4 regions of the Oceanobacillus sp. FSL K6-0127 genome follow, and region 4 is predicted to be linked to each of the others. Evidence: riboswitches for the same ligand, from Rfam matches in the RefSeq annotation. Region 4 holds a riboswitch; each other region holds the start of a gene.
The links. Region 4 has a riboswitch for S-adenosylmethionine ahead of MHH64_RS00015 (O-acetylhomoserine aminocarboxypropyltransferase/cysteine synthase family protein). Riboswitches for the same ligand answer to the same signal wherever they lie in the genome.
Positions count from the first base shown of each region.

Region 1: another riboswitch for S-adenosylmethionine. It lies ahead of MHH64_RS13035 (carboxymuconolactone decarboxylase family protein); the one in region 4 lies ahead of MHH64_RS00015 (O-acetylhomoserine aminocarboxypropyltransferase/cysteine synthase family protein).
Region 2: another riboswitch for S-adenosylmethionine. It lies ahead of MHH64_RS03790 (sodium:solute symporter family protein); the one in region 4 lies ahead of MHH64_RS00015 (O-acetylhomoserine aminocarboxypropyltransferase/cysteine synthase family protein).
Region 3: another riboswitch for S-adenosylmethionine. It lies ahead of MHH64_RS17920 (O-acetylhomoserine aminocarboxypropyltransferase/cysteine synthase family protein); the one in region 4 lies ahead of MHH64_RS00015 (O-acetylhomoserine aminocarboxypropyltransferase/cysteine synthase family protein).

Region 1 covers NZ_CP150287.1:2,638,830-2,647,194, forward strand. The annotation lists gene MHH64_RS13020 (YrrS family protein) at 1-547, shown strand, start outside; gene mtnN (5'-methylthioadenosine/S-adenosylhomocysteine nucleosidase) at 572-1,261, shown strand; gene sigK (RNA polymerase sporulation sigma factor SigK) at 1,347-2,051, opposite strand; SAM riboswitch class I at 2,547-2,653, shown strand; gene MHH64_RS13035 (carboxymuconolactone decarboxylase family protein) at 2,774-3,439, shown strand; gene MHH64_RS13040 (LLM class flavin-dependent oxidoreductase) at 3,508-4,875, shown strand; gene MHH64_RS13045 (sodium:pantothenate symporter) at 4,980-6,476, shown strand; gene MHH64_RS13050 (UDP-N-acetylmuramoyl-L-alanyl-D-glutamate--2,6-diaminopimelate ligase) at 6,711-8,189, opposite strand.
Region 2 covers NZ_CP150287.1:773,572-781,936, forward strand. The annotation lists gene MHH64_RS03775 (LysR family transcriptional regulator) at 64-939, shown strand; gene MHH64_RS03780 (2-hydroxycarboxylate transporter family protein) at 1,050-2,375, opposite strand; gene MHH64_RS03785 (glutathione ABC transporter substrate-binding protein) at 2,828-4,390, shown strand; SAM riboswitch class I at 4,467-4,574, shown strand; gene MHH64_RS03790 (sodium:solute symporter family protein) at 4,689-6,314, shown strand; gene MHH64_RS03795 (flagellin) at 6,762-7,511, shown strand; partial or broken gene MHH64_RS03800 (flagellin) at 7,858-7,971, shown strand; gene MHH64_RS03805 (hypothetical protein) at 8,031-8,342, opposite strand.
Region 3 covers NZ_CP150287.1:3,626,449-3,634,813, forward strand. The annotation lists gene MHH64_RS17890 (LLM class flavin-dependent oxidoreductase) at 1-284, opposite strand, end outside; gene MHH64_RS17895 (ABC transporter permease subunit) at 304-1,083, opposite strand; gene MHH64_RS17900 (aliphatic sulfonate ABC transporter substrate-binding protein) at 1,236-2,195, opposite strand; gene MHH64_RS17905 (LLM class flavin-dependent oxidoreductase) at 2,214-3,338, opposite strand; gene MHH64_RS17910 (ATP-binding cassette domain-containing protein) at 3,427-4,203, opposite strand; gene MHH64_RS17915 (hypothetical protein) at 4,233-4,595, opposite strand; gene MHH64_RS17920 (O-acetylhomoserine aminocarboxypropyltransferase/cysteine synthase family protein) at 4,628-5,938, opposite strand; SAM riboswitch class I at 6,296-6,403, opposite strand; gene MHH64_RS17925 (alpha-L-glutamate ligase) at 6,420-7,388, opposite strand; gene MHH64_RS17930 (LLM class flavin-dependent oxidoreductase) at 7,407-8,365, opposite strand, start outside.
Region 4 covers NZ_CP150287.1:1,402-9,766, forward strand. The annotation lists gene megL (methionine gamma-lyase) at 1-141, opposite strand, end outside; gene rarD (EamA family transporter RarD) at 325-1,230, shown strand; SAM riboswitch class I at 1,362-1,474, shown strand; gene MHH64_RS00015 (O-acetylhomoserine aminocarboxypropyltransferase/cysteine synthase family protein) at 1,881-3,578, shown strand; gene MHH64_RS00020 (SGNH/GDSL hydrolase family protein) at 4,130-5,026, shown strand; gene MHH64_RS00025 (YpmS family protein) at 5,038-5,673, shown strand; gene MHH64_RS00030 (hypothetical protein) at 5,829-6,449, opposite strand; gene MHH64_RS00035 (ATP-binding cassette domain-containing protein) at 6,939-8,365, shown strand, end outside.

The sequences.
Region 1 (8,365 bases), 1.8 Mb from region 4:
TGGTATGTGGTTATTTGGCGGTGGCGATGATGAAACTGAAGAGCAAACAGGAAATAATGAAAATGAATCCTCAGATTTTCTAATCACGGAAGAGGATGAGGAGGACGCTGAGGGTAATAATCCTGAACAGGAAGAAAGCGAAAATGATTTAGCTTCAGACGAGGAAGCTGAAAATGAAAATGAAGAAAATAATGCTGATGAGGAAATTGAAACAGAGTCCGCTGAACCTTCAGATGATAATGTTGCAGAAGCATATACTGGGGATTGGTCACCTGTTGGAACTGAACAAGAAGGTCCACATACAACAACATTTGATGAAGGCTCACAAGATCGAATCGAAATGCGAAGAGCAATTACACAAGCTACTGGTTTAACCGGAGATGATATGATTGAATGGTGGATTGAAAATGGTGGCGATCAAAAGGTAATTGCTACTGTATCTGACACAGCAGAAACGGAAGTATTTCGAGTATTTCTATCGTGGGTTGATAATGAAGGATGGCAGCCTACGAAGGTTGAAATTCTAATTGAAAATGATAAAAAATAGAAGTAGATTGATGGAGGATATAGTATGACAATCGGAATTATTGGTGCAATGGATGAAGAAGTTGCACTATTATTAGACCAGATGACAGAAAAACAAGAACAAACAGTAGCAAATTGCTTATTTGTTCAAGGGAAATTACAGGATAAATCTGTAGTTCTGTTAAAATCAGGGATTGGGAAAGTGAATGCGGCAATGGCTACTACCATCATGCATGAACGTTTTGCACCAACACATGTTATTAATACAGGATCTGCTGGCGGTTTTGCTAGCAATCTGGAAGTGGGAGATATCGTCATTTCTACTGAGGTTGTCCATCATGATGTTGATGTAACTGCCTTTAATTATAGCTATGGACAGGTGCCTGGACTACCTCCAATGTACAAGGCAGATAAAACGTTAGTTGAAAAAGCAGTAGCTGCAGTAAAAAATATGGATATAAATTGTGAACAGGGAATTATTGCAACTGGTGATTCGTTTATGGAAGATGCCGAGCGTGTTGCATTTGTTCATGAAAAATTTCCGACGATGCTTGCTTCAGAGATGGAAGCAGCAGCTGTTGCACAGGTTTGCCATCAGTATAACAAGCCATTTGTTATTATTCGTGCATTATCTGATATTGCCGGAAAAAAATCGTCCATCTCGTTTGATCAATTTCTTGAAACAGCGGCTAAAAATGCAGCCCAGCTCATTATCGCTGTAGTTAAGAGTTTATAAACGAGAATTAAATAAAAAGCAAAAGCCCAGAGACAATGATAAATTCATGTTTCTGGGCTTTTTTATCATTTGGAAGCCTTCCAAATTAATTATTGCGCTCTTTTCGATAGTACTCATGAAACACTTTCATGAGCGCTCTTTTTTCAATTCGTGAGACATAGCTTCGTGATATGTTTAGCTTTTTCGCGATTTCTCGCTGTGTCATTTCGTTATAGTCATTTAATCCATAGCGATAAACAATTACCTCTCGCTCTCGTTTATCGAGAACAGAAAAATACTTTTGCATTTTGGCGATCTCCATATTCAATTGGATGTATTCAATTACATTATCATTCTCTGCCTCAAGAATATCAATTAGACTGATTTCATTGCCTTCTTTGTCTTGACCAATTGGATCGTGCAAGGAAACGTCTTTTTTCACTTTTTTTAATGCGCGAAGGTGCATCAATATTTCGTTTTCAATACAACGAGCAGCATATGTTGCCAATTTTGTTCCCTTATCTGTTGAGAAGCTTTCGACCCCTTTTATAAGACCAATGGTTCCAATTGAAATTAAATCCTCCATATCCTCACCAGTATTCTCAAACTTTTTTACAATGTGAGCAACAAGTCTTAAATTATGTTCAATAAGTTTGTTTCTGGCTGTTTCACTTCCATTTTGCATTTCCTCGATGTATTTCGCTTCTTCATCAGAGGGTAATGGTTGCGGGAATGCATGGTTTTTTACATAAGAAACAAAAAAGAGGGCTTCCTTAATTAGAAGAGCAAGCACAGATAAAATCCCGGACAAACGCAATCACCTCCTAAGTGAACAGTCTGCTTCAAGATTGGGCTTTTGCCTATATAACATCTTTATGACTTAAAGAGAGGATTCGTGTCTGTCCACGAAAATTTGTTATGGAAACAGGCTTTTTAAGGTTTTAGTTGATTTGATAACGGACTTATTCATCAAATACTTTGTGAAAAGATAAAGGTTGGTTTGTAACTCGTACCTATATTACATACTAGCGATAAGATTAAAAAAACGTTCATCGCATCCAATAAATGGGTGCAGTAGGTGGTCAAGAGGATTGGATTATTGGAGTAGCACAGGAGCTAGCAAAGCAATAGATTTTGACGATATAACTTTGGAATGAGCACGTTACAATAAATAGTTTCATATAGGTCAAATGAACGTCATCTTACGCTAAATATCTAACTTTTGTATTAAATTCAAAAAACAGAGTTGACATGATTCGTTACCAGGTGTATGATGTGAACAATTCCTATTAATTGAATATGATTTTTCTTATCAAGAGTCAGGGGAGGAACTGGTCCTACGATCCTGCGGCAACCGTTACAATGATGTAACAAGGTGCTAATTCCAGCAAGCAAATGCTTGAAAGATGAGATGAGTGATTTAGAACCTCTTCCTCATCAGAAGAGGTTTTTTCATTTGATTAAAAACCAAGTAATATCATGGGAAAGATTATATTGCGATGAATAGGTAAATTTGAAAAGGGAGCGAAGAAAATGGGTGTAACAAAAACAGATAGCTTGTACAGAAAGGATTATTTTGGAAGGCTTCAGGAACTAAAGAAATATGCACCAGATGCGTTCGAGTCATTTTTTGCTTTTAATAATCGAGCATTGGCTGAAGGGGAATTATCCGTAAAGTTAAAGGAATTAATTGCAGTTGCTGTGGCACACATTACTGGATGTCCGTATTGTATTGATTTACATGTGAAAAATGTCAAAAAGCAGAAAGCAAGTAAGGAAGAGGTGGCAGAGGCGATTTTCGTTGCAACAGCATTAAAGGCGGGATCAGCTGCGGCACATGGAGTAAATGCACTAAATGCTTACGATGGAAATAGTGACGAGGAATTGTATAAAGCATCGTATTTCAACCGAATAAAGGAATTTTCTAAGTTGAACGATGAAACCTTTAAGGCATTTTTAAATTTTGATCACCATTCCATAAAAGCAGAAAACTTAAGTGAAAAAGAAAAAGAGTTAATTGCAGTTGCTTGTGCACATACAACAGGTTGTGCGTATTGTATTAATTTGCATACGAAAAATGCAAAAAATACAGGAGCAAACTTAGCAGAGATTTCTGAAGCAATTTTTGTTGCTGTAGCACTGAAAGCTGGATCGGCAATCGCACATAGTGTAAATGCCTTAAACGCTTTTGACGAGTAGTATTGTTTCTGATAATCGTGCGAGCAGTAAAGCCATATCTAAGCAAATTTATAGGAGGAGTGTTCCAGTTGGAAAAACAAATTCATCTGAACGGCTTTGTACAAAATTCACCATCGCCTCATTCCATGGGGTTATGGAAACATGAAAAAGATAAGGGGGCTTTTCATAATCGAATTCATTATTGGACAGAAACAGCGCAAGTGTTAGAGCGAGGAAAATTTGATGCCGTATTTATTGCCGATGTGCTAGGCACGTATTCTGTTTATGGTAGTAATCATGATGCTGCAATTAAGCATGCTGTGCAATTGCCGGCACATGATCCATTAATGCCAATTGCAGCTATGGCAGCGGTCACAAAGCACATCGGATTCGCTCCAACGATTTCAGCAACCTATGCCCAGCCATACGCACTTGCACGCCAGCTTTCAACACTGGACCATTTGACCGAAGGAAGAATTGCTTGGAATGTAGTCACATCGTATTTAGAGAGTGAGGCAATTAATCTGGGCCTGTCAGGTAGATTGCCTAAAAATTTACGCTATGACCGTGCTGATGAATTTCTTGAAGTCGTTTACAAGTTATGGGAACACAGCTGGGAAGACGAAGCGGTTGTTTATGACAAGGAGACGGATACCTTTGCAGATCCTAAAAAAGTACATACGATCGATCACACAGGTGAATTTTATCATGTACCTGGTCCACATTTGACGGAGTCATCACCACAACGGACTCCAGTACTTTTTCAAGCTGGTGCTTCTTCGAGAGGAAGAGATTTTGCAGCCAAACACGCTGAAGCAGTTTTCACAAAGGGACATTCACTGGAAGCAATGAAAAATTACGCTGCAGATATTCGAAAACGTGCAGTAGAGCAGGGAAGAAATGCAACGGATATTCGTATTTTTCCAATGGTTCTTCCCATTATTGGTTCTACAGAGGAAGAAGCATTTGCTAAATACGAGAAATTAAAAAGCCTTGTTAGTTATGAGGGGACAGCTGCATTGCTTTCTGGGCATACAGGTATCGATCTATCTAAATATAATCCGGATCAGTATTTAGATGATATGGAAACAGAAGCAGTACAGGGGAATTTAGACATGTATACAAAGGATCCCCAAAAAAGGTGGACACTTCGTGAGGCACTTCAAAATCATGGTCTAGGCAATGGCACGGCAAAATTTATTGGCACACCAGAACAAATAGCAAATAAATTACAGAAATGGGCTGTTGAGGCTAACGTAGATGGTTTTAATATTGCACAATCGTATTCATTAGAAACTTTTCGGGAATTTGTTGACCATGTTGTACCTGAATTACAAAGGCGAGGAATATATAGAACAGATTACGAAGGTAATACATTAAGAGAAAATCTTTTTGAAACCAAAAGTCCATATTTGCCCAACAATCATCCGGCAAGAAAATTGAAATTACATGTATAAGGTGTGATGGTATTTTTAAATTCTTATACTTACATTCAAAAACCAAGCACATAGTGTTTTTACTACGATTAATTAGCTGATAATTCAGAGAAAGGGGTCAGTGCATGCAAGCTACCACATTATATACATGGATAGGTTTTTCACTCTTTCTTGTGGTTATGCTTTTTCTTGGTTATATTGGCGCCAGAAAAACGAAAAATGTCCGTGATTTTGCAACTGGAGGAACAACGTTAGGACCAGTCATCTTAGGCCTATCTTTTGCTGCAACCTATTTGAGCGCTGCAACCTTTCTAGGATATCCAGGATGGTCTTATGACTGGGGTCTATCTAACTTATGGCTTTTCTTAGCAATGATAGGTGGCGGCCCAATAGGAATGCTAATGGTTGCAAAAAAGGTAAGAAAGTTGAATACCAAACAAAAATCACTATCATTACCAGACTGGCTTGGCGATTTTTATAATAGTGATATTTTGCGAGTGGGAACAGGGTTAATTTTACTTTTTAATATTTTTTACATAGCTGCGCAATTTGTAGCTGGTGCAAGGATATTTGAGTATCTGCTTGGTATGAATTATTCAACAGGTTTGATTCTTATTACGGCTATTGTGGTGTTATATGTGTTTGCAGGTGGCGCACTTGCGGATATCTATACAGATGCTGTACAGGTAATTATGATGGCTATTGCTGGATTAGCAGTATTTATTTCAGGGATTGTTATATTTTGGGATGGGGGAGTCACTGCAACTTTTGCAGGTATTGTTGATAATTTAGCTGCGCAGGATGGTAACCTTGTTAAGGTTTTTAATCCGGAATCACTACATTTTTATTCAATCGGACCGGTAATAGGTGCCATAACAATCCAGTGGGCTTTTGCCTCGGCACCCCATTTATTTAATAAGGTATTGGGTTTGAAAAGAGAAAGTGATTTAGGAAAAATGATTTTAGTTTATGTTATAACAGCTTCCCTATGTGTGTTAGTACTGTTTGGTGGATTGTATAGCAGAGTAGCTATTGGTAGTGGAACAGAAACAACTGACTTAGCCCTTATGGAGTATATCGCATGGGCATTCCCAGCAATTTTTGTTGCGATATTTGGTGTAGTTATACTTGCTGCAGCTATGTCAACGACTGATGGGTTATTTGTATCGATTTCAACCGTATTTGCTAATGATATTTTTCTTAAATTTCTAGTGAAACGCGGATATGTAAATGTGAGTGAAGAAAAGGCGCAACAAATCGCTCTTCTCATTAGCAGATGGAGTGTTCCACTAGTCGGATTAGCAGCATTTCTGCTTGTGCTTAACCCACCAAGGTATATGGGGGACGTCATGTGGATTGGGATTTCAGGTGTAGCAGCGGGGACCCTCGGTCCAATCTTGTATGCTGTTTATGCTAAAAGGAAAGTATCTCCACGCGCAGCAGAAGGATCGATGTTTATTGGATTATTATCATATCTTATCTTATATTTTGGCGGGATCATCCCCAGTACAATGTCTGCCGGTGCAGTAGCAACATTTATTGGAATCGCAGTCATATTGATTTTGTCAAAAATCTTTAAGGAACCCGACCAAGAATATGAAAGTATACAAGAAGCAAAGTGAATGGATTAGAGAATGGGGGAGAAGCGATTGTTTGTTAATGAAATGTTAACAGTTTGGCTATATGGTCTAATTGCTATATATGCTATTGTTGGTTTTTCTCTTTGGAAATGGTACTTTGGAAAAGATTAACCTTTTCTTTAAATAACAAATTGCCCTGGGATCTTTGATAGAGCCTAAGGCAATTTGTTGTATGTTTGCAGTTTGAATGTAAATTAGTCCTTACTGATTCTAGATCTACACACTTAGATTATACTTAATCGAACAATTTCGTATTGCGATTTCCTTGTCACTATGCGGGTGTTTCTTATCTTCTGTGATTTGATACTTCTCAAGCCCTTTACCAGCAATGATAATAATATCTCCAGGTTCACTCTTGTCGATAACAAGGCTTATGGCAGCCTTTCGATTCGGAATGCAGATATAATTATTGTGCTTCATTCCTTGTTCCATATCCGTTAAGATAGCATTAGAATCCTCATATCTTGAGTCATTAATTGTTAAAATTACAAAATCAGCTACAGATGCTTTCTCAGCCATAATGGGACGTTTCGATTCATCTCGATCTCCGCCGGTACCAACCACTAATAGAATACGATTCTGCTTAAATGGTTGGACAGAAGCGATTACTTTTTCTATCGCATCTGGGGTATGTGCGTAGTCAATGTAAATTGATATTGGTGCTTCAAGGTCGAGCTTTTGCATTCTGCCATTTATGTGGGCTATATTAGCGAGTGAGCGGACTAACGTTTTTACAGAAATCATTGTTTTACTATATACGGTTGCGATTGCAGCTACTACATTATATACATTAAATTCGCCAATTAATTTTGTAGTGACGGGAAAATTCCCTTCTGGAGATCCTAATGTAAAGCAGGTACGGTCCTCATAGTAGATAATATTGGTTGCTCGAAAGTCAGCTTCGTTATAAATGCCGTAAGAAATTACTTCAAATGGTGTCATGCCATTATATATCTCATACCACGGATCATCCCGATTTAGAATAACATTTTTTTCTTCTGTCAAATTATTTCCAAGCTGCGCAAAAAGGAGACCTTTTGTGTAGCCATACTGCTCCATCGTCTTGTGATAGTCAAGATGATCCTGTGAAAGGTTTGTAAAAGTTACTACATCAAAATTAACTCCACGTTGCCTTCCTTGTGCGAGACCATGAGAAGATATTTCCATAACTATGTGACCCATTCCGTGCTCGGCTACTCTATGAAGTATTTTTTGATTCGTTAGTACATCACATGTGGTGTTATCACTTTCTACGGATTCATTTAGAAGATCAATTCCATTTGTACCAAGCAATGCAGCTTGCTGATTATTCTTTTCAAGTAACTGCTTAATTAGTGTTGTGACTGTTGTTTTACCATTTGTTCCAGTCACACCGTACACAGTCATTTTGTTTGAAGGATAATGATAAAACTTATTTGCAAGAATTGCCAGTGCTTTTGCAGTATCTTTTACAATAACTAAAGCAAACTTTGTAAGGTCAATAGGAAGTTTTTCTTCTGCAATAATAATTGTTGCTCCATTATGAATGGCTTGTGAATAATAAGAATGACCATCTGATCGGAAGCCTCTAATACAAACAAATAATGATTCTTTTTTAACTTTTCTGGAATCCTGTTCAATGGAATGGACTTCTTCTGGTAGTGCACCATATATTGATTTTATTTTTAAGCTGCTTAGTAACTCGTAAGTATTCAACGTGGAAAACCTCTCTATTCAGTGTTAACAAAACGAATAAATTCATCTAACCATAGGTATTCCCGTTTCTATTATTTTTTAATCGAGAATTTACATATGAAGCAGGAGAGGAAATTAAAAAATGGATCATCAGCTTGTGATGATCCATTTTTTAAAATTTAATTCTTTATCAATAC
Region 2 (8,365 bases), 770 kb from region 4:
GTAATGTAAAATACATAAGAACTGTATTAAATACTATTTATTTTAATATTAGGAGGATCGAGAATGAACCTGAACTTTATCCCGACGTTTTTAACGATTGTACGAAAGCAGTCGATTAGTGCTGCAGCAGAATCGATGCATGTTGCTCAAACGACAATTAGCCAAAGACTAAATGTTGCGGAACAAGAATTTGGTTTTAAACTCATCGAAAGAGGAAGGGGTATTAAAAAAATTACGTTAACACCTGCAGGCGAGGAATTTTTACGTTTAGCAGAACAGTGGGAAAACATCTATAACGACTTAAAAATCCTAAAAGAAAAAGGACCTAAGCTAACGTTGAGCATTGGTTCGATAGATAGTTTTAATACATTCTATTTACCAAGTGTCTATAAGGAAATTAACAAAACATCATCGTCTGTGCTACTACATAGTCATACACTACATTCAAATGAAATTTATTCCGGAATTGATAATAAGACACTTGATATAGGTTTTACGCTAATTCAAAGGAGTCATTCAAACGTAAACGTAGAGAAATGTTATGAATCTGATTTAGTCGTATTACGCAGTGGCAATGTTAGCGATTCAAAAGTAGATCCTTTAGCGTTAGATCCTTTATATGAACTATTTATGCCTTGGGGAGAAGAATACAAAATATGGCATGAGTTTTGGTGGGATCCGTTAAGTGTTCAAAAAATAAAACTAGACGATATCCACTTATTATTCGATTTTTTACAAAACCCAACTTACTGGGCAATCGTTCCTGAATGGATTGCGAAAAAGGCAAATAAAAGCAGAGGGTTTTCGATTCAGTATTTTACTGATCCGCCACCAAAGTACACCTGTTACAGGCTTACTCATAAAAATCCAAGCTTGTCTAAGAGTTCTGCTATTGAGTTTTTTGATAATCAATTGAAAAAATGTATCTCTATGTCATGACAACGTCTTTATTTTTTATATAATGTATTCACAAATAAAACCCCTAGAATGTTACTTGCTCAACACTCTAGGGATTTCGCTTCTATATTAAATATAAATCTAACATATTATTACGTGGCGGATAGAAAACTCATAACTAAAATTGTTAATACTCCACCAATACGTGTAGTTACCTGTAAGAAGGGATACAATTGCATTCGATCACTTGCTTTTAGAACAGCAACATCTCCTGAACCTCCCATATCAGCTAACGAAAGTCCAGAGATGATGGAAGACTCAATGAAATGAAAACCAATTAGCCATCCAGCCAATCCGGCGATAATTGAAATAATCACTACAATAGTAACAATTAAGAAGATGTGTGATGGATCTGTAATGATTTGTAGGATACGGTCAATATCAATTAAGCTTGCACTTATAGCTACTAATATAGCTGGGATCCAAAGCTTACTTATAAAATTAAACCATACCTCTGCACAAACGGTGATATATTCAGGGAAAATATTCCAAACCTTTAATATTGCAGTTAAAATTATGATCCATACAAAAGTATGTAGTGCGGGGACAAGTTCACTTAGCAACATTCCTGCCATATATAATCCGCCAGCTACCATCATACCTATTCCGATATTGCGAAGTGATTCTAGCATACTTGTATCTTTTGTAGTTTTAAATCCTGCATCTTTTTTTCTAAGAGGATTCCCTTCTCCTGAGAATCCTTTTACAAACATGTTTTTATTTTTCTTCCCTAAAAAGTTAAGTACAGACGCTAATAGTATACAAATAATATTAGAAACGATTACTGCAGGTGCAAGAATATCGAAATAATCTACTGGCAAACCTCCCATATTATCAGCATAAATCTCCGAAAGCGGAATGGCCCCTGTAGTTATTCCGCTTGCCATAATCGGTGCCACTATCATAAGAATCGTTTGTTTAAATCCTATACCAAATAGTTGCCCTAGCAAACCACCCGCTAATGCTGCCAGTAATATCGTCGTTAATAAAGGAATTAACATTTTTAAAGCTACATTAATAAGAACTTCCTTTTTTATTCCTAATATACTTCCGACAATTAATCCTGCAACAATTAGGTTAGAGAATCCAAAACCACTATAGAAATCAGCAGCTAATTCAGCAGTTACTTCAGGCAAAATTCCGATATAAATTAGTAGAGAGGGTAGGAAGATGCAAAGTATAGTACCTCCTCCAAAATCAGAGAATTTTGGAATGGAATCCCCCATCCACATGAACAAACCACCTAAGCCCATCGTAATCATAAAACCAGTAATTAAACTAGAAGGAACGACATCAAGGTATAATCCTACTATTGCAGGTACTAATAGTAAAAGATATATTGGAAGTTTTATTCCGTAAATCTCTTGATTAAAATTATTATTCTTTCTTTTTGTATTCACAACATTTTCACTGCCCATTAATCCCACTCCTTTTTTAGATAAGTATTTCCCTAACAAACAAATTTTGATAGCGCTTTCTATTAATTGGAACGTATACTTGCTTTGATTTCTATTATCCATCATAAATATTAAGAATTATAATGTAAAACTAATATATTTGCTAATAAATATCAGAATATGTGATGTTATGATGTTTAGAATCTCATTGTAAGGAAAAAGAGCTATTCTCATAGTTAATTAGTTTGTAATTAAAAACATTGAATGCTATTATATATTCAATTCAAAGTAAATTCATCGGTATTATTGAATAATTGAATTGAGAGATAGACGTTGCTAGGAGGGGGATATAAACTGTTCTTAAAATAACTGAACAGATCATAATAGATACATAATTGATTGAGGATAATGGAGAGTAAACAATCATAGAAATTAAAAGTAGTAAAAATATCAACACGTGGAGTGTGGTTAAATTGAAAAAAGCATTATTATTTATTTTACTTATAGCTGGTTTATTGGTTATTTCTGCATGTGCTGGTGACGGAGCAGATGAATCAGAGAATGCAGAGGAACAAAAGGATCTGACAGTTGGATTAGCTGCAGAGCCAGTATCGCTGGATCCGCACGCTGCAAATGATGGTAACTCCTTATATGTGATGAATGCCATCTATGATACGTTGGTTGAACAAAACACAGATTTGGAGATTCAACCAGCTTTAGCTGAGAGCCTTGAACAAATTGAAGATACTGTCTGGGAAGCAAAGCTTAGAGAAGATGTTACGTTCCATGATGACAGTGCATTTAACGCGGAAGTAGTAAAAGCGAACCTGGATCGCGTTCTTGATCCTGATATGGGCTCACCGCTAGCCTTTTTATTCGATATGATTGATTCCGTGGAAGTAGTAGACGAATATACGGTACAGATTCATACAAAATATCCTTTTTCAGCATTGCCATCTCATTTGGCACATCCGGGCGGGCATATGATCAGTCTTGAGGCGATTGAAAAGGATAATGAAGCAATAGCTAATGGTGGAGAACCGTTTGCAACAGTTAATGAGAACCCAATCGGTACAGGATATTTCAAATATGATGACCGAACAAGTGGAGAACAAATAAAAGTTGTAAAAAATGAAGACTATTGGGGAGATAAGGCCGGTGTAAATTCGGTAACCTTTAAATTTGTCCCAGAGGATTTAACACGAATTGCAGAGCTGCAAACGGGTGATTCGGATATCATTTATCCAGTAAATACAAGCAATATTGACGAAGTGGATACGAATGAAGGTACACACGTTAAACAATCGGATAGCGCAAGTATGTCTTATCTTGGCTTCAATGTAGAAAAAGAACCATTTACAGATCCTAGGGTAAGACAGGCGATTGCAAAAGCAATTAATAAAGAAGAAATTATCGAAGGGGTACTAAATGGTGTGGCTTTACCAGCAAAAGGACCGCTCGCGCCTACCGTGTTTGGGTATGATGAGGATGTAGAGCCTATCGATTATAACATTGAGGAAGCAAAGGAACTATTAAAGGAAGCGGGCTATGAGGATGGTTTCAATGCGACAATCATGGCCTACGATACAAATACATCGGATATCGCGCAGGTTATCCAAGCAGAACTAAAAGAAATTGGTATCACTATTGACATTGAGATGACCGAAGTAGGAACTTATTTAGAAGTGACTGGTAATGGCGGTGTTGATATGTTTATCGGAAGCTGGGGGACTGTAACATTGGATGCGGATTACGGACTGTACCCGATGTTTCATTCAGCAAATGCCGGAAATCCAGGAAACAGGTCTTTTTATGCGAATGATGAGGTAGATGAGTTGCTGGAGGAGGCAAGACAAGAGGGAGCGGAAGAAGAAAGACTGCAACTATATAGTGAAGCACAACAAATAATTGTAGATGAAGCTCCAATCGTTCCACTTTACCATTCTGTATTGCTAGCTGGTTTAAGGGATGAAGTGAGTGGATTTTATCAGTATCCAAGTAGTTTCCCATTTTTGCGTGATGTAACGATTGATTGACAGATAAATTGAATTTTAAAATAACATTGACTTTTTCATCGTGAAGGTGTAATTTTAATACAATTGAATATTGAACTTCTTATCAAGAGAGGTGGAGGGATATGGCCCTTTGATACCTCGGCAGCGGGCTCAATTTATTGAGTACTGTGCCAATTCCATCAGACACTGGTCTGAAAGATAAGAAGAGGTGCCCTGAATTTATCTACCCTCTTCTTATGGAAGGGGGTTTTTGCTTTGTCTTTGTAATTGAATATTTGTTTGGAATAAGGTGATGTAAATATTAAGGGAGTGACTAGTTGTGACAGAATATGGTGTATGGACAATTATACTGGCATTAGGATATACATTTGCGCTCATATCGGCAGGGCAAATTGCCAAAAGACGTGTGACAAAGAAAGATAGTTATTTTGTTGGAAATCGGAATTTCAATAAATGGATTGTTGCGTTTTGTATAACTGGATTATTCTCGGGATCCACATTTATCTCTATTTTGGAGTTATCTTATTTAACCGGTATCTCCGCAATCTGGTATGGGGTGGCGGAAATGGTTCAAATATTTATTATTGCTTTGTTGATTATCCGTTCTTTCCGGAAAAAGATGCTTGTAACGGTTTCTGGTTTGATAGGAGATACGTATGGTAGAACGGCAAAAGGCTTATCAGGAGCAATTACTGCATTTGCCTTTCCCATGTGGTCCGTTGCCACGGCAATCGCATTTGCTTCTGCATTTCATGTGTTTACAGGTATTTCATTGAGTTTATCCGTTGCGTTTACTGCTATTTTACTTTTTATCTATTTACAAGCTGGTGGCATGTGGTCCATTGCCTTCACACAAACGATGAATATGTTTGCATTCGGATTAATGATCGTAATTGGAGTTGTTGCCTTTTTCATCAATCCCGGAATATCAGGTTTAGCTGCATTGAACATGGAGCGTCCAGAAATGTTTAACTTTGGAAGTGTCGGACTGCAAGTAATTGTCGTCTGGTTTGGGACGTTCCTCGTTAACGTCATTCTGGCTCAGGCTGCTTTCCAAATGGCATTATCCTCCCGCTCGCCAGAAGAGGGTCAAAAAGGACTTGTCATGGCTGGATTCATGGCGATTCCATTCATAGTCGGTGGCGTTATCTTCGGAATATCAGCTGCCACCGTTGTGCCGAATGCATCCACTGGACTTATCGCGATTCCCCAGTACTTGATGGAAGTCTTGCCTGCCCCATTAGTAGGTTTGTTTTTCCTTGGTGTATGGGGTTGTGCACTCGGATGGGGTGGACCTTGTCAGTTCTCAGGTGCCACAAGTCTCGGACGTGATGTGGGAAGTGCGATTAATCCAAATGCCACAGGGGACCAGCTTATTAAATATACGAAAATCTCGCTGCTGCTTTTAACCGGCCTGATGATTGCGTTTGGCTTATTGCGAACAGAGCAATCGGCATGGTGGAATGTATTTGCTTGGACGATACGAAATAGTGCCACGTTTGCACCGGTAGTAGCCGCATTATTCTGGCCGGTGGTAACGAAGCGAGCTGTAGTTGCTTCCTTGTTCACTGGATTTACTAGTGGACTGTTATGGTATTACCTGGGCGGCTGGCATCCACAGGAATTTTATCTAAACATACATCCGGTTTGGATTGGAAGCTCGGTTAATATCCTGACAATTACGTTGGTGACGTTGGCTAATAGAAGAACGAGTTTAAGATTGCGAAAAACAGATCGCTTTGGTTACTTGGGATTAATTGGAGGAGTAATTTTTACACTGGTTAATATTTTATACTTTGAACAGGCGTATAATAGTGGATTGTTTGGGTTGTTTATGTTTGTAGCTATATTGAGTTACTTTATAGCAGCAATTCGGTTTGTGAGGTTAGATGAGCGGGGAGCGGTAGTTGCAGAAGAACAGGAATACATTGCGTCCAACAGTTAAGAACATAACACCATTAAATTTCTAAAAGTTTATCTCCCGATTAATAGGGGTATAGATGATTTATCGCAATGAAAAGTAATGAGTAAAAGTGTTAATAGGGAATGGAGGTAGAATGAGTATGGATTTAATTATCACTGCTTTCGTTGTCTTGATTGGTGTCTTTGTATTAACCATTAGGGCGTTTACAGCAGTTTATAAAAATAGATTGAAGGATTCTAATTAGGAGAGAGATTTCTATTAAATAATGCATAAGGGCATCCTTCTTTAGGAGGAGGTCCTTTTTTGGGTAACCAAGTAGTACTGTGGTCTATTTATGACTAATCTACCGACATAATAAAAAGTTTAATAAAATTGCTAAAACATTCCTAAACCATGCCGATATAAATAATGAAGCGAGACACAAGGATGTGACTTGCTAAAAATTAAAAACATGGAGGTAGATTGATCATGATTATCAATCACAATATTTCTGCTCTTAACGCACATCGTCAATTAGGAGCAAACCAAGGTGCAACACAAAATTCATTGGAGAAACTTTCTTCAGGTCTTCGTATCAACAAAGCTGGAGATGACGCTGCAGGTCTTTCGATTTCTGAAAAAATGCGTGGTCAAATTCGTGGATTAGAAATGGCTGAGAAAAATGCTCAAGACGGTATTTCTATGATTCAAACTGCCGAAGGAGCTTTGAATGAGACTCATTCAATTCTTCAACGTATGCGTGAGTTAGCTGTTCAAGCTTCAAATGATACAAACGTGACAGATGATAGAGATGCAATTGGACAAGAATTGGCAGAACTTGGTAAGGAAATAACTCGTATAAAAGAAACAACACAATTTAACGAGCAAAATCTTTTAGATGGAACTGCTGGAGACGGAGCTGGAAGTGTTGTTTTCCAAGTTGGAGCTAACACAGACCAAACTATGACAGTTGATTTTGCTACAGCAGGAATAAATTTAACTGATATTGAAACAGCGGTAGGAACTTTAGATGGAACTAGTGTTGCTGATACAGCAACAGCAACAGCATTAATTGACACAATAGATACTCAAATTAAAAGTGTTTCATCAGGTCGTTCACTTCTAGGTGCGACTCAAAACCGTCTAGATCACACAATCAACAATCTAGGTACATCAGCAGAAAACCTAACTGCTGCAGAATCACGTATCCGTGACGTTGATTATGCCGAAGCTGCTTAAAGCTGAATGAGGCACAGTCGTCCTAACTGGTAACGGTTAGAGATTACGACCGGGTGAAATGCTGGAAAACCCTTAGAGCTCGTCTTACCACAACGCAGCTGGAAACAGTAATCGTGAAGGTTTGAAAAAAGATGAGATTGGGCAATCAGCAGCCGAGCTCCTGTGAGGAAACTTTGGAGAAGGTTCAACGACTAGAATAAACCACCTAACGTTTATGCTAAGGTGATGAAATTCGTAGGTGAATGATAGAGCCGCTAAGTCTATCAGAATCCGAAGTTCCCGGCCCCTACTAGAATTAGAGGGTGAAGATATAGTCTAGTCATTTGTTAAAGCAAATGTTCGCACGATGGCGAAAGAAATGATGGAGTTCACTAAGAACAACATTCTTTCACAAGCGGCACAATCTATGTTAGCTCAAGCTAACCAACAACCACAAGGTGTTTTACAATTATTACAATAAGATTAGCAAGTCTGGAAGAGACTCTAGCTTTGGCTAGAGTCTTTTTTAACAATACATATTTAAAATGTTAATGCATCAATAATTTCATTTTGCTCTTTAACATATTCATTCCAAATAGCGGTTGATACAATTTTTTCTATATGCAAATTATTGAAAAATTCATGGCTAATCTTAATTTTGTTCACTAGTGCTGAATCAATTAACTGATTAATGTATAATACCGCTAGGTTACTATACCAACCGAATCCGGTTGTGAATTTATCCATTAACATATGATTATTGCTTTTTGTAAGAATATAACTCTCAATTTTATTAATATACCTAAATCCATGTGCCATATCTTTTTCATTTATCTTTTTGTAACCCTTCATAAATAATACCTCCTTCTTGGTAA
Region 3 (8,365 bases), 820 kb from region 4:
GCTGTAGCTGCAAGACCAATTTTTTTTGTAACAGCAGCTAATGCAGGAAGAAGTGTAAGCGGATCTAGCCTTACTAATTCTGCAGGGTGTGATAATCGATGAAAAGAAAGACCATCACTTAAAAAAATCATATCTAGCTTTCCTTTCTCAGCAATTTCAGCAACTTCACGATAAAAGTTAAAATCTTCAAATCCATCGGCTGGAACATCTGGGTGTCTCCATGAGGCCATATGATGACCTGTTCCCATAAGAAAAACACCTAAAGCTATCTGTTTTTTCTCCACTGTTTTCAATCCTTTCATACTATTTCTTTTGATAAACTGGATTCCACTTTAGGAGTCTGCTCTCTAATAGCTTCGCAAGAGAATCTGCCAGCTTCCCTAAAAGTGCGTATAGTAATATCGCTAGAACAACGATATCAAGTTGCATAAATTCTCGGGCATTATTTGACATGTAACCAATTCCAGAGGAAGCTGCTACTGTTTCTGCTACGATTAACGTTACCCACATTGTTCCCAGTGCATATCGAATTCCAACTAAAATAGATGGCAGTGCTCCCCTCAGTACAATTTTTGAAAAAAGCTTCTGCCTTGATAATCGATAAACATTCCCCATTTCAATTAGCCCCTTATCAACCGAACGAATGCCGTGATACGTGTTTATATAAATTGGAAAAAAGACACCAATAGCTACCAAAATAACTTTGGGCTCTTCACCAACCCCAAACCATAATATAATAAGTGGAATTAAAGCTAAATGTGGGATATTACGGAACATTTGAACGGTAGTGTCTAAATGTTTCTCCGCAATCGGATATATTCCATTTAATAAACCAAAAATTAACCCTAATCCACCACCGATTATAAAACCGGTTAATGCACGGTTAAAGCTAATAAAAATATGAGTCCACAGATCTCCATTCACAGCCATTTGAGCACCCGCTTGAACAACTTCCAAAGGGGGAGGCAATATGCTGCCTGAAATTGATCTGTTCATTGTAAATAACTGCCAACCCAATAACAATGCTACCGGAATTATCCACGGGGCTATTCGGTCATAAAAACTACTAGTTTTTTCTTTCACTTTTTTCACTTCCTTTTACTTACATAATTCATCCGTGAACTTATGAACTATGAATAGAATGTTTGGTGGTACACACCTAGATTTCACTTATGCAGATAGGAAGGTCTATACTTTCCTATCTGCTAAGCTAGCCATTAATTAACTGATTTTAATTATTTATTTTCTGGATACCAAATGTTCTCTGTGAAGTCTATTTCATTATTAATTAACCCAATGTCTAATAAATCTTTTGCTTCGACTTGTAAATCTTCTATTGCTTGATTGTCTATAAACTGTACATTGGATTGTTTTCTTGCTAAGACCGTTCCCCATGTGGCCGAAGGAATTTTGGTCGCTTCTTCTAATAGCTCAGCTGCTTCAGTAGGATCCGCATCAATACTCTTGCCAACTTGTGATAAGTGTTCAATGAATAATTCGACTACCTCAGGAGCTTCCTCGGTTATCTCAGAAGTCGCAAAGTAAAATGATCTGTATGGAACAATATCTTCTGCTGTCTGTAAAACCACATTCCCTCTAGATTCAGCATCAGCTAAATATGGATCCCAAACAACCCATGCATCTACCTCTCCTTTTTCAAAAGCAAGACTAGCATCTGGTGGATTAAGAATGACAGATTCAATATCATCAATCGATAAATCGACAGCGTGAAGCGATTTCGTTAATAAATATTGAGCAATCGATGCGTTATTATAAGCAATCTTCTTCCCTTTTAAATCTTCAAGAGACTGTATATCGGAATTTTCGCTTACTAAAATCCCCTCCGATGTTGGGGCAGATGGTTCACTAGCAATATATTTAAAGTCACTTCCTTTATCTAAAGCAAAAATAGACGGAATATCCCCGGCTCCTGCAAAGTCAATACTTCCAGAATTTAATGCTTCAAGAATTGAGCTACCAGTATTAAACTCCGACCAAGTAACTGTATAACCTAGATCTTCAAGTTCTTTTTGAAGCTCCCCATCATTCTTTAGAGTCAGTGTTGTGCCATTTTTCTGATAACCGATTTTAATTTCATCCGAGGAACCTGCAATCGCACTGCACCCTGCAAATAGAACGGATAGCAATAATATACTGAACAAAATGAACATGTTCCTTTTCGAAAAATAATCCATTTTATATACTCCTCTCACCTATACTGTTTGCCGTATGCTAATAATCTCATGCACCTTGGGTATAACCTTTTCACCTATTTCTTGTATTGTTTCTAAATGCGGGAAACCCCGTAACAATACTTTATCGAATCCTAAATCAGCAAATTCCACAATCCGTGCTGCAACCTGATCTGGCGTTCCAACGAGTGCAATCGAATTTCCAGACAATACCTGGGTCAGTCCCGCCCACAAATTAGGGCCAATCTTAAAATTATTTTCTCGCCCTTCTTCCATTAATTGGTGCAGCCTTTTTACACCAACGGAATCACCTTTTGCTGTTGCCTGCTTTTTCTCGTTTAACAAATCAATTTCAGCCTTTGTGAGCAGTCTATCAGCATTCTTATAAGCTTCTTCTTCTGTCTGACCTAATACAACTTGAAAAGAAACACTATAACTCAATTCCCGATTGTAAGCTGCTGTCCGTTTCTTCATTTCGTTAATTCGTTCTTTCGTATTTTCCAGTGTTTCCCCCCATAACATATAAACATCAGATTCCGCTGCTGCTACGTCCTTACCAACATCTGATGCGCCACCAAAATATATTTTTGGTATAGCTTCAGGCTTTGGAAATAATGTTGATCCTAGAAGTTTATAAAATTCACCTTCATGATTAACGGTTTCTTCTGTAAATAGTCGTTTCAATACTTGAATATACTCCCGAGTTCTCCGGTATCTTGTTCCATGATCCAAAAAATCACCATCAGCAGCTAAATCCACTGGAGAACCTCCTGTTACCACATTAACGAGCGCTCTTCCTCTTGACCAATAATCTACTGTAGCAAACTGTTTAGCAAATATAGATGGTTGAATCGAACCCGGGCGAATCGCAAAAAGAAATTTTAAGCGATCTGTCTGACCGATCAAATTAGCTGCAACAACTAGGGAATCCAGGCACCCTCCACCTGTTGGCAATAACAATGTTGAGAATCCTCCTTTTTCTGCTGCTTGTGCAATATCCCTAATATATTCAAATGTAGGCAGTCTTTCCGAACTTTCATCTGTCCCTGTCCAAGGGTTCACTTTTCTGCGTGAAGCATTATTGCTGGATGCGCCAACAAACTCCCCATCGCCTGATGTTGGTGCCATTGTAATAAATTCAACCATGTTAAAACCTCCACAATGTTATATATTTAACTTCTTTTTTCAAAGCCGTTGATATAAGAATAAAACTGCAATCAATCACATAGTAAAGTTATTCATTTCCAACTTTTCTCATCCTGTGTTCCTGTAAATCAAGCTTTTGTTTTCCAAGTACACTCGATAAAAGTTCTTCTTCTAACTTTGCAAATTTTGGATTTGATCGAGTTCTTGGTCTTGGGAGATCTATTCGCAAATCCAGTTTCACCGAACCGTTTTCAATTAAAATAACACGGTCCGCAAGCTTAATTGCCTCACTCATATCATGAGTAACCAGAATCGTTGTAAATTTCTGTTTCAACCAAAGTTCCTCAATAAGTAACTGCATTTCTAACCTAGTCAACGCATCAAGCGCTCCCAATGGTTCATCAAGAAGCATCAATTTTGGTTTTGATGCCAATGCTCTAGCTAAAGCAATCCGTTGCTTTTGTCCTCCTGATAAAACGGCTGGCCACTCTTTTGCCCTCTCTTCTAAGCCGACTTGTTGTAAAGCCCACTTCGCTTGTTCCATCCATTCTTTCTTTAAACCTAATCCAACTCCAACATTCTCCAGAACTGTTAACCAAGGCAATAACCGAGCATCTTGAAACATAATTCGTGCCTGTTTATTTAAACCATCTAATAGGATATCATCCTGCTTAACCTCTCCAGTGGTTGCTTTCTCAAGGCCAGCAATATGTCTAAGCAAGGTACTTTTTCCGCATCCACTCTTTCCAACAATTGCAATAAATTCACCAGGATTGATACGTAGATCAACTTCACGCAATACTTCTAAATGTCCAAAGGATTTTTCGAGTTGGTTGATTTCCAATTCGACACCTAAATTTGTCATTCTAGAGAGAGCCTCCTTCTCATTCATTTTTAAAAACTAGGAGCAATTTCATTTTCTGGCAACTCTGATTGATGCAAAAGTAAATTGGACTTAATTCTATCTTCAAATTGGTTAAATGAGATTGAATTGCTTAACTGAAAAAACTGAATACCATCATTTCTAGCTTTTTCATATGACAGTTCACAGAATGTCTGTGGTGGGGCAACGAATGCCTCCACACCTTGCTTTTCAGCAAATTTTAATGCTGCACCCCTTCTTCCTTCTTTTAAATGTACAGCTGGATTTTCATAGTCTGCAACCTGTTTAGTTTTTGAATTATAAATCCGTAAAACCTTTCCTTCCACAATTGGTACGATAAACTTCCTTTCATCCAGTACTGCAGCAATAATCATACTTTTCTCTCCTCACTTCTTTGTATTTTTCTTTATTCTACAAAACTAGCTCCCAGGCTTTTCCGTAAAGCGGAATTAATATCAGCTTTTATATCCTCAGCATCTTCTAATCCGACCGATATTCGAATTAATTCTGGTGTAACACCGGTAATTCGCTGCTCTTCTGGTGATAATCTAGAGTGGGTCGTACTTGCCGGATGGATAACAAGTGTTTTTGAATCACCTACATTAGCGACATGTGATAAAAGCTTTACCGATTGGATAAACGTTTTTGCCGCTTCAAGTCCTCCTTTTATGCCAAATGTAAAGATTGCTCCTGCTCCACGAGGTAAATAAGTTTCCGCAAGCTCAAATTGACCATCTCCTTTTAAACTAGGGTAGTTTACCCATGTTACCAGTTCATGCTCATTTAAATACGCAGCAATCTGTTTCGTATTTTCGACATGCTGTTTCATTCGAAGCGGCAGTGATTGAAGCCCTTGAATAAATAACCAACCATTAAAAGGAGATAAGGCTGTTCCAAGATCATGCCCTAACTCAAATCTAGCTTTTGAAATAAAAGCACTCTCACTAGTCAATTCCACATATGATTGGTTATTTAGTGAATCTTTGGGTGTTGTAAATTCTGGAAAGTTACCATTTGCCCAGTTAAACTTTCCTGCATCGATAATGATTCCGCCAATCGATGTTCCATGCCCACCAATAAATTTCGTTGTCGAATGAATAACAATATCTGCTCCAAATGCGATCGGGCATTGGAGATACGGTGTCGTGAAAGTAGAATCTACAACTAAAGGTATACCGTGTTCATCAGCTATTTGGCCTAATTTTTCGATATCAGCTATTTGCAGCCCAGGATTCCCAATTGTCTCCGTAAAAATTGCCTTTGTATTTGCATTAATCGCATTGGTTATTTCTGAGAAATTTGTTCCATCAACGAAACGAACCGTTACACCAAAACGTTTAAACGTTTCAGAGAAAAGATTGTACGTTCCACCGTATAATGCATTTGTTGTCACAATCTCATCTCCTACTTTTGCAAGTGTTAATAAAGCGATTGTGATTGCTGACTGTCCAGAAGAAACTGCAAATGCATCCACACCACCCTCTAACCCTGCTAGGCGTTTTTCAAGAACACGGTTAGTTGGGTTCGCATTACGTGAATAAATATATCCTTCCCCCTGCATTTGAAATAGGGACGCAGCATGATCTGTGCTTTCAAACCCATAGGATGTTGTTTGATAGATAGGTACAGCCCTAGAATGTGTTACCGCATCAAGTTCTTGCCCCCCGTGCTGTGCAATAGTATTAAAATTTAAAATACCACCATGTTCATTCGTCATTTTTTATATCTCCTTTTCATTATTTAATGGCAGCAAAACTAATTTAATTAAACAGATAGGTTAACTTGGTTTAATGGATAAAAAAACATCGCTTTTAATAACTATTTTTCAATAACAAAGAGGCTGAAAGTGTTTTTATCAATAAACATTCAAACATGATTGACAAAAATATCCGATTCGGAAATACACTTAGAGCATCAAGCGACAGATGGTGAGCACCCTTGTGATATGTACCCCAATGTCTCACCCATGCCCCTTCTGTCTACGTATATTTTCTGCGCTAAGTTTGTCTATCGTTCTTCATTTATTTAAATACTTTAGATATCTCGCAGCCTCTTTGAATTATCACATACACCCTCCTTATTTTCAGTGGAATTAAGAATTGGCACCTTGCTACTCAACTTATGACATAATTGCTGCCGCAGGATCATTAGACCAGATTCTTCCCCAGACTCTAGATAAGGATTTTTTATGGGTCAACTTATTTTGCACTGGGGGAACTCCCTACATGTTCTCTCAATTTCTCCAGTTCACTCCCTAAAAACCTCGCTACTTCCAGCATACCGTATTTTCCGCTTTTTGCTTCTGCTTCGCTATTGTAGTTCGTATTTGTGTTAATATCGTACGTGTAAATATTCCCATCCTTATCCTCAATAAATTCGATTCCTGCAATACGAATATTATTCGCCGCTAGGACACGCTCATATTTTTCTAATACTGGATGATTAAATCCCTCACGAATTTGAAACTTAGCTGGCTGGGCACTTTCTTCACCCACCGGGCAAAAAAGATCATCGATTGTGCAAGCATCTGCCGGACATAATTCAAATCCCTCTGATGTATCCACACGCATAGCATAAAGGAACTTTCCATTAACAAACTCACATCGCGTAATATAGGACTCCGGAGATTCAATATACTCTTGAAGTAACGTAACGCCATCAACCGGCTCTTCAAACGACTCCCCTTCCACATATTTTTGCAGTGCGTTTATGGAAGTAAATAATTGAACGCCCAAGCCTTTACCTGCACGATTATGCTTCGTTATAAACTTCTTCCCTTTAAAAGCTTCTGCTGCTTGTAAAATATTTTCTTTCCCTACAGCTGCAATTGTCTTTGGTGTCTTAACACCATACTTTTCAAGCTCAAGATATTGCAGAACCTTGCTTACTTCAAGCTGCAGTGCACGACTGCCGTTTATTACAGTTCTTCCATGATGCTCTAACCACGCGAGTACAGCATTCGTTAATTCTGGTGCAAACCGATTTCCACGGGTATGTGACGAAGCACTCATCCGATTGTAAAAAACCCCTTCTGGAGGTGCTGCACTAAGATCAACCGTACCATTATCAAGCAACCAATCTTCATAAGGTAAATTAAGCTCTTTTAATCGATTAATTAAATGCTCTGTCCACTCATTATTTTCATGGATAACGTATATTTTACTCATTTATAATTCTCCCCTAACTTAGATATTCGTTAATGTATTACGTAATTCTTCAACCTTAGGCATTACTTGCTTTGCAAAGCGTTCCAATTCTTCAAGCTGTGGAGAGCATTGTAATAATAGTTGATCTACTCCGGCTGCTTCATAAGCTAAAATTCGCTTTGCAATTTGTTCCGGTGTGCCAACAAGATTCGGACGCAATCCCCGGTTTGATACTGAGTAATCTTGCAATTTAAGCTGTTGCTCAAGCTCTGATTTCGTTGTAAAATCTTTCATACCTGCATAGCCTGCTGCATCTTTAACTGTCGTAATACGGTGTAATTCTTCCTGTGCCTCTTCCTCCGTATCTCTGCAAATAACATAGGCAGCCATACTAAATGATTGCAATGCTTCTTTTTCAGCCTTCTTTCTACGTCTCTTCATATCTTCAATTTTATTCCTAACTTCTTCCACCGTTCCGCCATGCATCACATATGCGTCACAATAAGCTGTAATAACTTGCTTTCCTTTTTCACTCTCACCACCAGCATATAAAATTGGATTTGGCCGTTGAACTGGCTTTGGTGATAAATTTGTATTTTTAATGTTATAAAACTTTCCATCATAAGAAAATGTCTCTTCCGTCCATAATCCTTTTAAAACTTCTAAAAATTCACTTGTACGATCATAGCGATCATTATGCTCTGTAAATTCTCCACCATACTGTTTGGCCTCTTCCTCCCACCAACCAGAGACAACATTTAAAGTGAATCGACCATTGCTAATTTGGTCAATATTTGCGGCCATTTTAGCAGTTACCGCCGGGTTATGGAATACCGGTCGGACAGCGGTCATAATTTCCATTTTCTCGGTAACAGCTGCCAGTGCTGCGGCAGTTGTCCATGCTTCAATAGAATCGGCTTCAATCCCTTTAATATCATTCAAATATAATTCAGCTATTAACGTTGTATCATAACCCCACGTTTCAGCGTGTTGAATGA
Region 4 (8,365 bases):
TTCCCCCTGCTCCGCAGTTTCAAATGTATAGGTAGATGTTTGAAAAATGGGTGTGGAAAGACTCCCAAGCATTTCTTTAGTATCATAGCCTTCATGGATGACAGCCGTTTCAATACGTTTTTGATTTTGTTTTTGTGTCATCGTCAAACCCCCTCTTAATAGATGTCTCTTACGCTCACATCTATCATATCGAATACAACTCAATTATGAAAGCGTTTTCTAAAACTTAAGCTAAGCTAAGTGATTGCTAAATTGGTAAATTCCATCTACTATTATAGAAATGTTAAAGGTTGTTCAAAAAATCCGCTTAGGAGGGAAAATATAATGGATAATCGGCATACGAAAACCGGCATCATCTATACATTCAGTGCCTACCTCTTATGGGGGATTATTACAATGTACTGGAAACAAATTGATTATGTTCCAGCTGGGGAAATTCTAGCACATCGAATAGCATGGTCAGCAGTATTTATGCTGCTTCTTGTCATTTTTCTTGGTAAATGGAATAACTTCATACAGGAATGCCGACAAATTATGAAAAAGAAAAAGCAATTACTTGGGATCACAGCTGCCGCGATTGTGATTACATTAAACTGGTTTCTATTTATTTGGGCAGTTGTTCAAGGACATATCCTGCAAGCAAGTCTTGGATACTATATCAACCCGCTTATTAGTATTTTACTAGGAATTATCATTTTGAAAGAACCTGTAACGAAAGGTCAATTACTTTCCTTTATTTTAGCAGCAATTGGTGTGCTTTACTTAACATTCAGTTACGGTGTATTTCCATGGATTTCACTGCTGCTAGCAACCACATTTGCATTATACGGGTTACTGAAAAAAACAGTGAATGTCAGCGCAATCTCCGGGCTGACAATTGAAACATTGCTTATTACACCAGTCGCACTTATTTACTTATGGATTATTCCAAGCGGTTCATTTACTTTTACACCATTTATAACAGTTACGAACCTATTTTTAATTGGAGCGGGTATTGCTACCGCTGTTCCACTATTGTTATTTTCCAGTGGTGCAAAGCAGATTCCTCTAGCCATGGTAGGTTTCCTGCAATATATCACACCTACCATGATGCTTGTAATTGGTGTGTTTTTCTATAAAGAGCCCTTCTCACAAGCACATCTAGTTACGTTTGCTTTTATTTGGACTGCTTTATTTATATATATGGCGTCTATTTATAAAAATTCGCAGCGTCGTTTGAGAACACATTAAAATGAATCTCTGGCTTTAGGTAAATCCTGCAACATGCAATTACATTCAACCTAATTTAAACTTTTCAGAAAACATCATTGACAGATAATAGAATTCATTGTATACTCACACTAACTTAAATAATGCAACATCTCTTATCAAGAGCGGCGGAGGGAATAGGCCCTATGAAGCCCGGCAACCTTAAAGCATTAACCTGCTTGTAACGGTGCTAAATCCTACAGGGTAAAAACCTGGAAGATGAGAGGAGGAACGGTTCGTACATACGCCCTCTTCTTAGGAAGAGGGCTTTTTCATTTTCCCTCTTCAAACACAAAAGCGTAAGCGCCCGGTTAGCGACGTACGGACTGAGCCACAGGAGATAAAGGAAACACGCCCCTTTAGGGGTATGCCGATGTTAGGCGTAGCCTGGTTTAGTCGGCCATCCTTTTACCTAGAGTCAATGTTGACTTTCACCACAAGGGTATAAGTGCGACTAGGCCACATGTCTTAGCCAGTCGGCAAGTCTTCTTTATCGTACGGAGGCGAGGGAAGTCTCGCTACAGCTTTAGCGCTGGAGCTGGACGTGGCTGTTTCGGTAGCCAAGTGATCCACGGTATTAAAGTTTATAGTTTTCTAGTGAAAAACATAACATTTCAAGGAGGAATTTTATTATGTCACAATTTCAGCCAGAAACGGTATTACTTCATGGTGGTCAACAGCCGGACCCAACTTCAGGTGCGCGTGCTGTTCCAATCTATCAAACAACTTCTTATGTTTTCCGTGATACAGAACATGCACAAAACTTATTTGGTTTAGCAGAATCAGGTAATATATATTCTCGTATTATGAATCCAACGGTTGATGCATTTGAACAGCGTGTTGCTCAGCTGGAGGATGGGGTTGGTGCTGTTGCAACATCATCCGGAATGGCTGCTATTACGCTAGCAATTTTGAATATCGCGGAAGCTGGGGATGAAATTATTGCGGACAGCAACCTATATGGCGGTACGTACAATCTCTTTGCAGCGACCCTTCCACGCTATGGGATTACAGTAAAATTTGTTGATGGTACAAAACCGGAGGAATTTGAAGCTGCGATTACCGATAAAACAAAAGCTATATTTGGTGAAATCATCACAAATCCAAGTCTTTACGTATTTGATGTAGAAGCTGTTGCTGATATTGCACATGCTCATGATATTCCATTAATTATTGATAATACTTTTGCCCCTTATATCGCAAAACCGCTCACTTGGGGCGCAGATATTGTTATTCATTCCGCAACAAAATGGATCGGCGGTCACGGAACGACAATTGGCGGGGTCGTTGTTGATGGTGGAAGATTTGACTGGAATAACGATCGATTCCCTGGCTTCACCGAGCCTGACGAAACATATCACGGCTTAAAATATAAAGATCTTGGTCCAACAGCATTTATTACAAAACTTCGTGTTCAATTATTACGTGATATCGGGGCATGCTTAAGCCCCCAAAGTGCATTTTTATTTTTACAAGGACTAGAAACGCTACATTTACGAATTGAAAGACACGCACAGAACGCAGAAAAAGTTGCTGCCTATTTACAAAAACATGAAGCAGTAGAATGGGTCAGCTTCCCTGGTTTAAAGGAACATCCATCACATGGGCTTGCTAAGAAATATTTCAAGAGCGGCTATGGATCGATTATTACATTCGGTATCAAAGGGGGACGCGATGCAGGTAGAAAGCTAATCGACAATGTGAAGCTATGGTCACATGTAGCAAATGTTGGAGACGCTAAATCCTTAATCATCCATCCTGCTTCAACGACACATCAGCAGCTAAATGCTGAAGATTTGAAGAAAAGCGGTGTAACTGAAGAGCTTGTCCGCTTGTCGATTGGACTAGAAGCTGTAGAAGATATTCTGGCAGACTTAGAGCAAGCAATTGATCAAGCAACTGGAGTTAATCAAGCTGCACAACAATCGAATGACGCTGTAATTAAAAGCTTGCTTTCCTCTCCATTTAATCGTCAGGAAGGTATTCGCAAAAAAGTTATTGCTAGCATCGGGATTGATCAAAGCGAAACGAAATCCTTAGAAAAACTTGGTTTTGAAATCATTTCTGTAGAAGATGATCCAGCTAATGAATTATCTGTAATTTCATCTCCTGTTGATGCATTATGGGTTAAGGATAAAGAACTTCCAGCTGCAGTTATTGAACAATTGGTAAATAAAGAAATAAAATTTATTTTTGCCGAAGGAGCAGCAAGCACAAATCAAACATTGCAGCATGCAAATGCGACGGGAATTATTGTTACAGAGGTAAATCCAGCTGCATTAGCACTTCAGCTTCGAAGCAATAATACGCAAGCAACTGTTACAGTTTAAACACTATATATAATCAGGTTTACATCTCCATCAAACCGGGAATATCCCCAAAGAGTGGACCTAAAATTTAAATCGCCTTCTTTAACAGAGGGCGATTTTTTAATTAAGCATTATATTTCGTTATGTTCGTATTTAAAGGAAAGTGTGAACTCATGTGTAAATAAGGATTGTGCGTATACTGACTTCCTATTATTAGTAGAATCTGCTGGAACAATTTCGCTCCTGTCCCAGTAGTTCACCGCTATATTTATGATGCAACAAACAATCGATATTTAAGATCAACTTCAAGTTTAACTTTTTATATTATTGATTAAACTTATAATGGATGTTCTGAATAAACGATTAAGATATAGACACTACGGATCTTCCTTGAAATAATGGATAACAAGCAATACATATATAGCCAAACACCATGATTTCTTTAAGCATAATTTTACAGGAGTGCTTGAAAGGGTATATAATTTATAAATCCATTTCGAATAGTTATAAAGCGGACAAATTAACCTTTTTTCCATATTATATTAAGAGATAACTGCATAGGTGTGATTAACTTGAAAAAGTATGTTTATATAACCTTTTCCCTTCTGATTATCGGAGCTTTCATTATTTTTTTTATGCAACCGTCAAATGAAATGAGTAAGGAGCCAGCCACTCAGCCCGAGCAAGATATGCAACAAGAATTTGAAGATCATGAAGTGAATGATGAGTCGGATACAAGTAAAGAAAACCAAAAACAAGAAGAAGATACTGATCAAACGGGATTTCCACCAAATATATCTGGTGCACTACAGAATACAATTAGTTTCTTCAGTAATCAAGAAACCAAGATTGTGGCAATCGGTGATTCACTTACCCAAGGTGTTGGTGATGAAACGGATCAAGGTGGTTATATTGGAATATTAGACCGAACAATCAATGATGGATTGCAATCTGTAGAGATTGTTAACTTTGGGAAGCGCGGGAATCGTACAGATCAATTGCTCAAGCGTCTGGAACAGGAAAAGATCGCCAGAGAAATAGCGGATTCCGATTTAGTACTGATTACAATTGGTGCAAATGATATTATGAAAATCGCCAGGGAAAACATTATGCACCTTGTTATCGATGACTTTGTTGCCGAAATGGATGGCTATGAATCCCGAATTCGGCAAATATTTGAGACCATTATTGCATTAAATCCAGACACTCATATATATCTTGTCGGCTTTTATAACCCTTTCCAACAATATTTCAAGGATATTAAAGAGCTCGATTTAATTGTTGGAGCCTGGAACACTGCAAGCAGCAACATTGCTAGTGAATACGAAAATATTACATTTATACCAACCGAAGATTTATTTACAGTGAAAGCCACGAACTTATTTGCTGAAGATAATTTCCACCCAAATTATGAGGGGTATTATCTAATAGCTGAACGAGTACTTGACTATATTACAAATAGAAGATAAGGATGAACGCTATGTCAGATAGAAAACAGCGTTTGAAACGTAACAAATGGAAAAAAGCTTTCTATAGCTTGCTAATCTTTAATGGCATTGTTTTTGTTGTGCTTCTCGCACTCTTATTTGGACCTGTTCCGGAAAATAAAGCTCCAGTCCGCCATGAACGAGGCGATCAAGAAAGCTCTGAGTTTATTATACGAACATCAAAACAGAATTTGAATAATCTCGTCAATGCATACATTGAACAATTACTTGGAGATTCAGATCATTACTATCGTATATCACTTGATGAAGATGTCCATTTAATTGGAGAGCTGCCTGTGTTCTCAACAACGGTCCCACTTTCTGTTCATTTCGAACCATTAGTGCAGGATAATGGCGACCTTATTTTAAAACAAAAGTCCATATCGGTTGGCTTATTAGAACTCCCAAACAAAAAAATCATGGAATATATGGCTGACTTACTTCCAATGCCAGAATGGGTTACGGTCAATCCGCAAGAACAGGAAATTTATGTGGCAGTTACAGATATGGATATTCGCAGTAATTTTCATGTTGCAGTGGAAACGATAGACCTCGAGGCAAACAATCTAGCCTTTCGGTTAAAGATTCCATATGAAACACTAGGTCTGGAGATGTTAGGCCCATGGTAACCGGCCGGGAACACGGCATTCCTTTTTATCATCGGTTTGAGCTTTAGCGCTGCATGGACGTGGCTGTATTGATAGCTAAGTATCCATAGCATTCCATATTTAAAGCTTCCTGACCATAAAAAAAGAACCATTTACAATGTAGATGGTTCTTTTGCTTATTTTAAACCCAAGCGTTTAAATCGAGAAGATAATAGAAAAATAAATGATTGCTTTGGTATGGCTTGGTCTTGTATTCTTTCTTCAAGTGGTTTCTGCTTCTGATAATCTCCAAGAATTCCCTTATATATCAGCTGCATCCCTGGGTAACTACGAATATCTGCGGGTGTAATAAAGCTAATCGGTTTGCCAAATTGAAACCTCTTCATATCTCGCAGTACTGTTGCAACAAACTCGGAGCAAAATAGGGCATATTTTCGATTAATCTCTATTTCCATCATTACACCGAATAAACCAATAAAATTATATTTATAAAGCTGTTTTTTTGCTTCAATTTCTTTTATATTATGAATGATACCTTCATATTCTTCTTCCGTAACTGTAAAACTGTATAGCTCACAGGTTGAACGCTTTAAAAATTCACTTTGAATATCTTCCCTAATAAATCCACCGATAAATGGATTTCTCGGCTGCTTTCTTCCAAAGCTGTACAGTTCGTTTAATTGCGGATCAAAACCGATAGAGACATGATTTAATGACTTTTTCGTGTAGTAATTTATTGCTTTCGATAAATAACTGCCTGTATCGGTAAAAAGGAAATAAATGATCCTTTCACCCATGCCCTTCCCCCCTTTCCGTTATGGGCAATAAAACAATTGATTCTATAAAGCAGGAAAGCATATAGCTTTCCTAATTGCATAAGTGTATCTAAGACAGGTACCTATAAGCTTGGCATTTCTAATAGCCTTTTGTACTACTATTACAAAAAATAGGCAAATATACAAGTTATTTTTTGTGCTTACACTTTTCACTGATTAAACTGACATATATTTCATGAACAAATAAGAGCTTCCATCGACTAAGATTATTAGAATCAAGACGAGTAGACTATTAAAACGTTTTATAATTATGTCTAGATCTATAAAGTAAATAGCCGATAAATAATAATTACTTCCTATTTAATATAACATATTACAATACAGCGAAATAGGAAACCTATAAAACATTACCAATTTTGTAAAACATGCTATGGGGTTCTTGCAAAGTTGCGTCAAATAACGTAAGCTTACCATGATTACTATTTATTTTATTGGAGGAAAAGACCCAGAATGATAACTGTTACTAATGTTAGTTTACGATATGGTGATAAAAAGCTGTTTGAGGACGTAAATCTTAAGTTTACTCCTGGAAACTGCTATGGCGTTATTGGTGCAAATGGTGCAGGAAAATCAACTTTCCTGAAAGTATTGTCTGGTGAAGTTGAGGCACAGTCGGGAAATGTTTCCATGTCTCCTGGTGAACGACTTGCTGTCTTAAAGCAAGACCACTTCGCTTATGAGGAAAACGAAGTAATTGATACGGTTTTAATGGGACACGAAAAGCTGTATAAAGTAAAGCAAGAAAAAGATGCAATTTATATGAAAGCTGATTTTTCAGAAGAAGATGGTATGCGTGCTGCAGAGCTAGAAGGCGAATTTGCTGAGATGAACGGTTGGGAAGCTGAATCGGATGCAGCTGTATTGCTAAAAGGTCTTGGTATCGAAGAATCGCTTCATACGATGAAGATGGCTGAGCTTACTGCCGATCAAAAAGTAAAAGTTTTGCTTGCTCAAGCCCTTTTCGGCAGCCCAGATATTCTATTACTCGATGAGCCAACTAACGGACTTGATATTCAAGCAATCCAGTGGCTGGAAGAATTCTTAATTAACTTTGAAAACACGGTTATCGTAGTTTCTCACGACAGACACTTCTTAAATAAAGTATGTACACATATTGCAGATGTTGACTACGGGAAAATCCAAATTTATATTGGAAACTATGATTTCTGGTATGAATCCAGTCAGCTCGCTACGCAAATGGCACAGGATGCGAACAAAAAGAAAGAAGAAAAGATTAAAGAGCTACAAGCCTTTATCGCTCGATTTAGTGCAAATGCGTCGAAATCGAAGCAGGCAACATCTCGTAAGAAAATGCTCGATAATATTACATTAGATGATATTAGACCTTCTTCCCGTAAGTATCCATACATTGCTTTTACTCCTGAACGCGAAATCGGAAACGATTTATTACGCGTCGAAGGGCTAAGTAAAACAATCGAAGGCGTAAAAATCTTAGATAATGTTAGCTTTACGATGAATAAGGATGATAAAGTTGCTCTTGTTGGAAAGAACGATATTGCCAAAACGACTTTATTAAAAATCTTAGCAGGTGAAATGGAACCTGATGAAGGAACATATCATTGGGGTGTCACAACATCTCAATCGTACTTCCCTAAAGATAACGCGAAATTCTTTGAAAACGGGAATTTAACACTAGTTGACTGGCTTCGTCAATATTCTCCAGAAGATGAGACAGAAACGTTTTTACGCGGATTTTTAGGAAGAATGCTGTTTTCTGGTGAGGAAGCATTGAAAAAGGCGAATGTGCTATCTGGTGGTGAAAAAGTACGTTGTATGCTGTCAAAAATGATGCTTTCACATGCAAACGTACTAATGCTTGATGAACCGACAAACCATCTAGATTTAGAATCTATTCA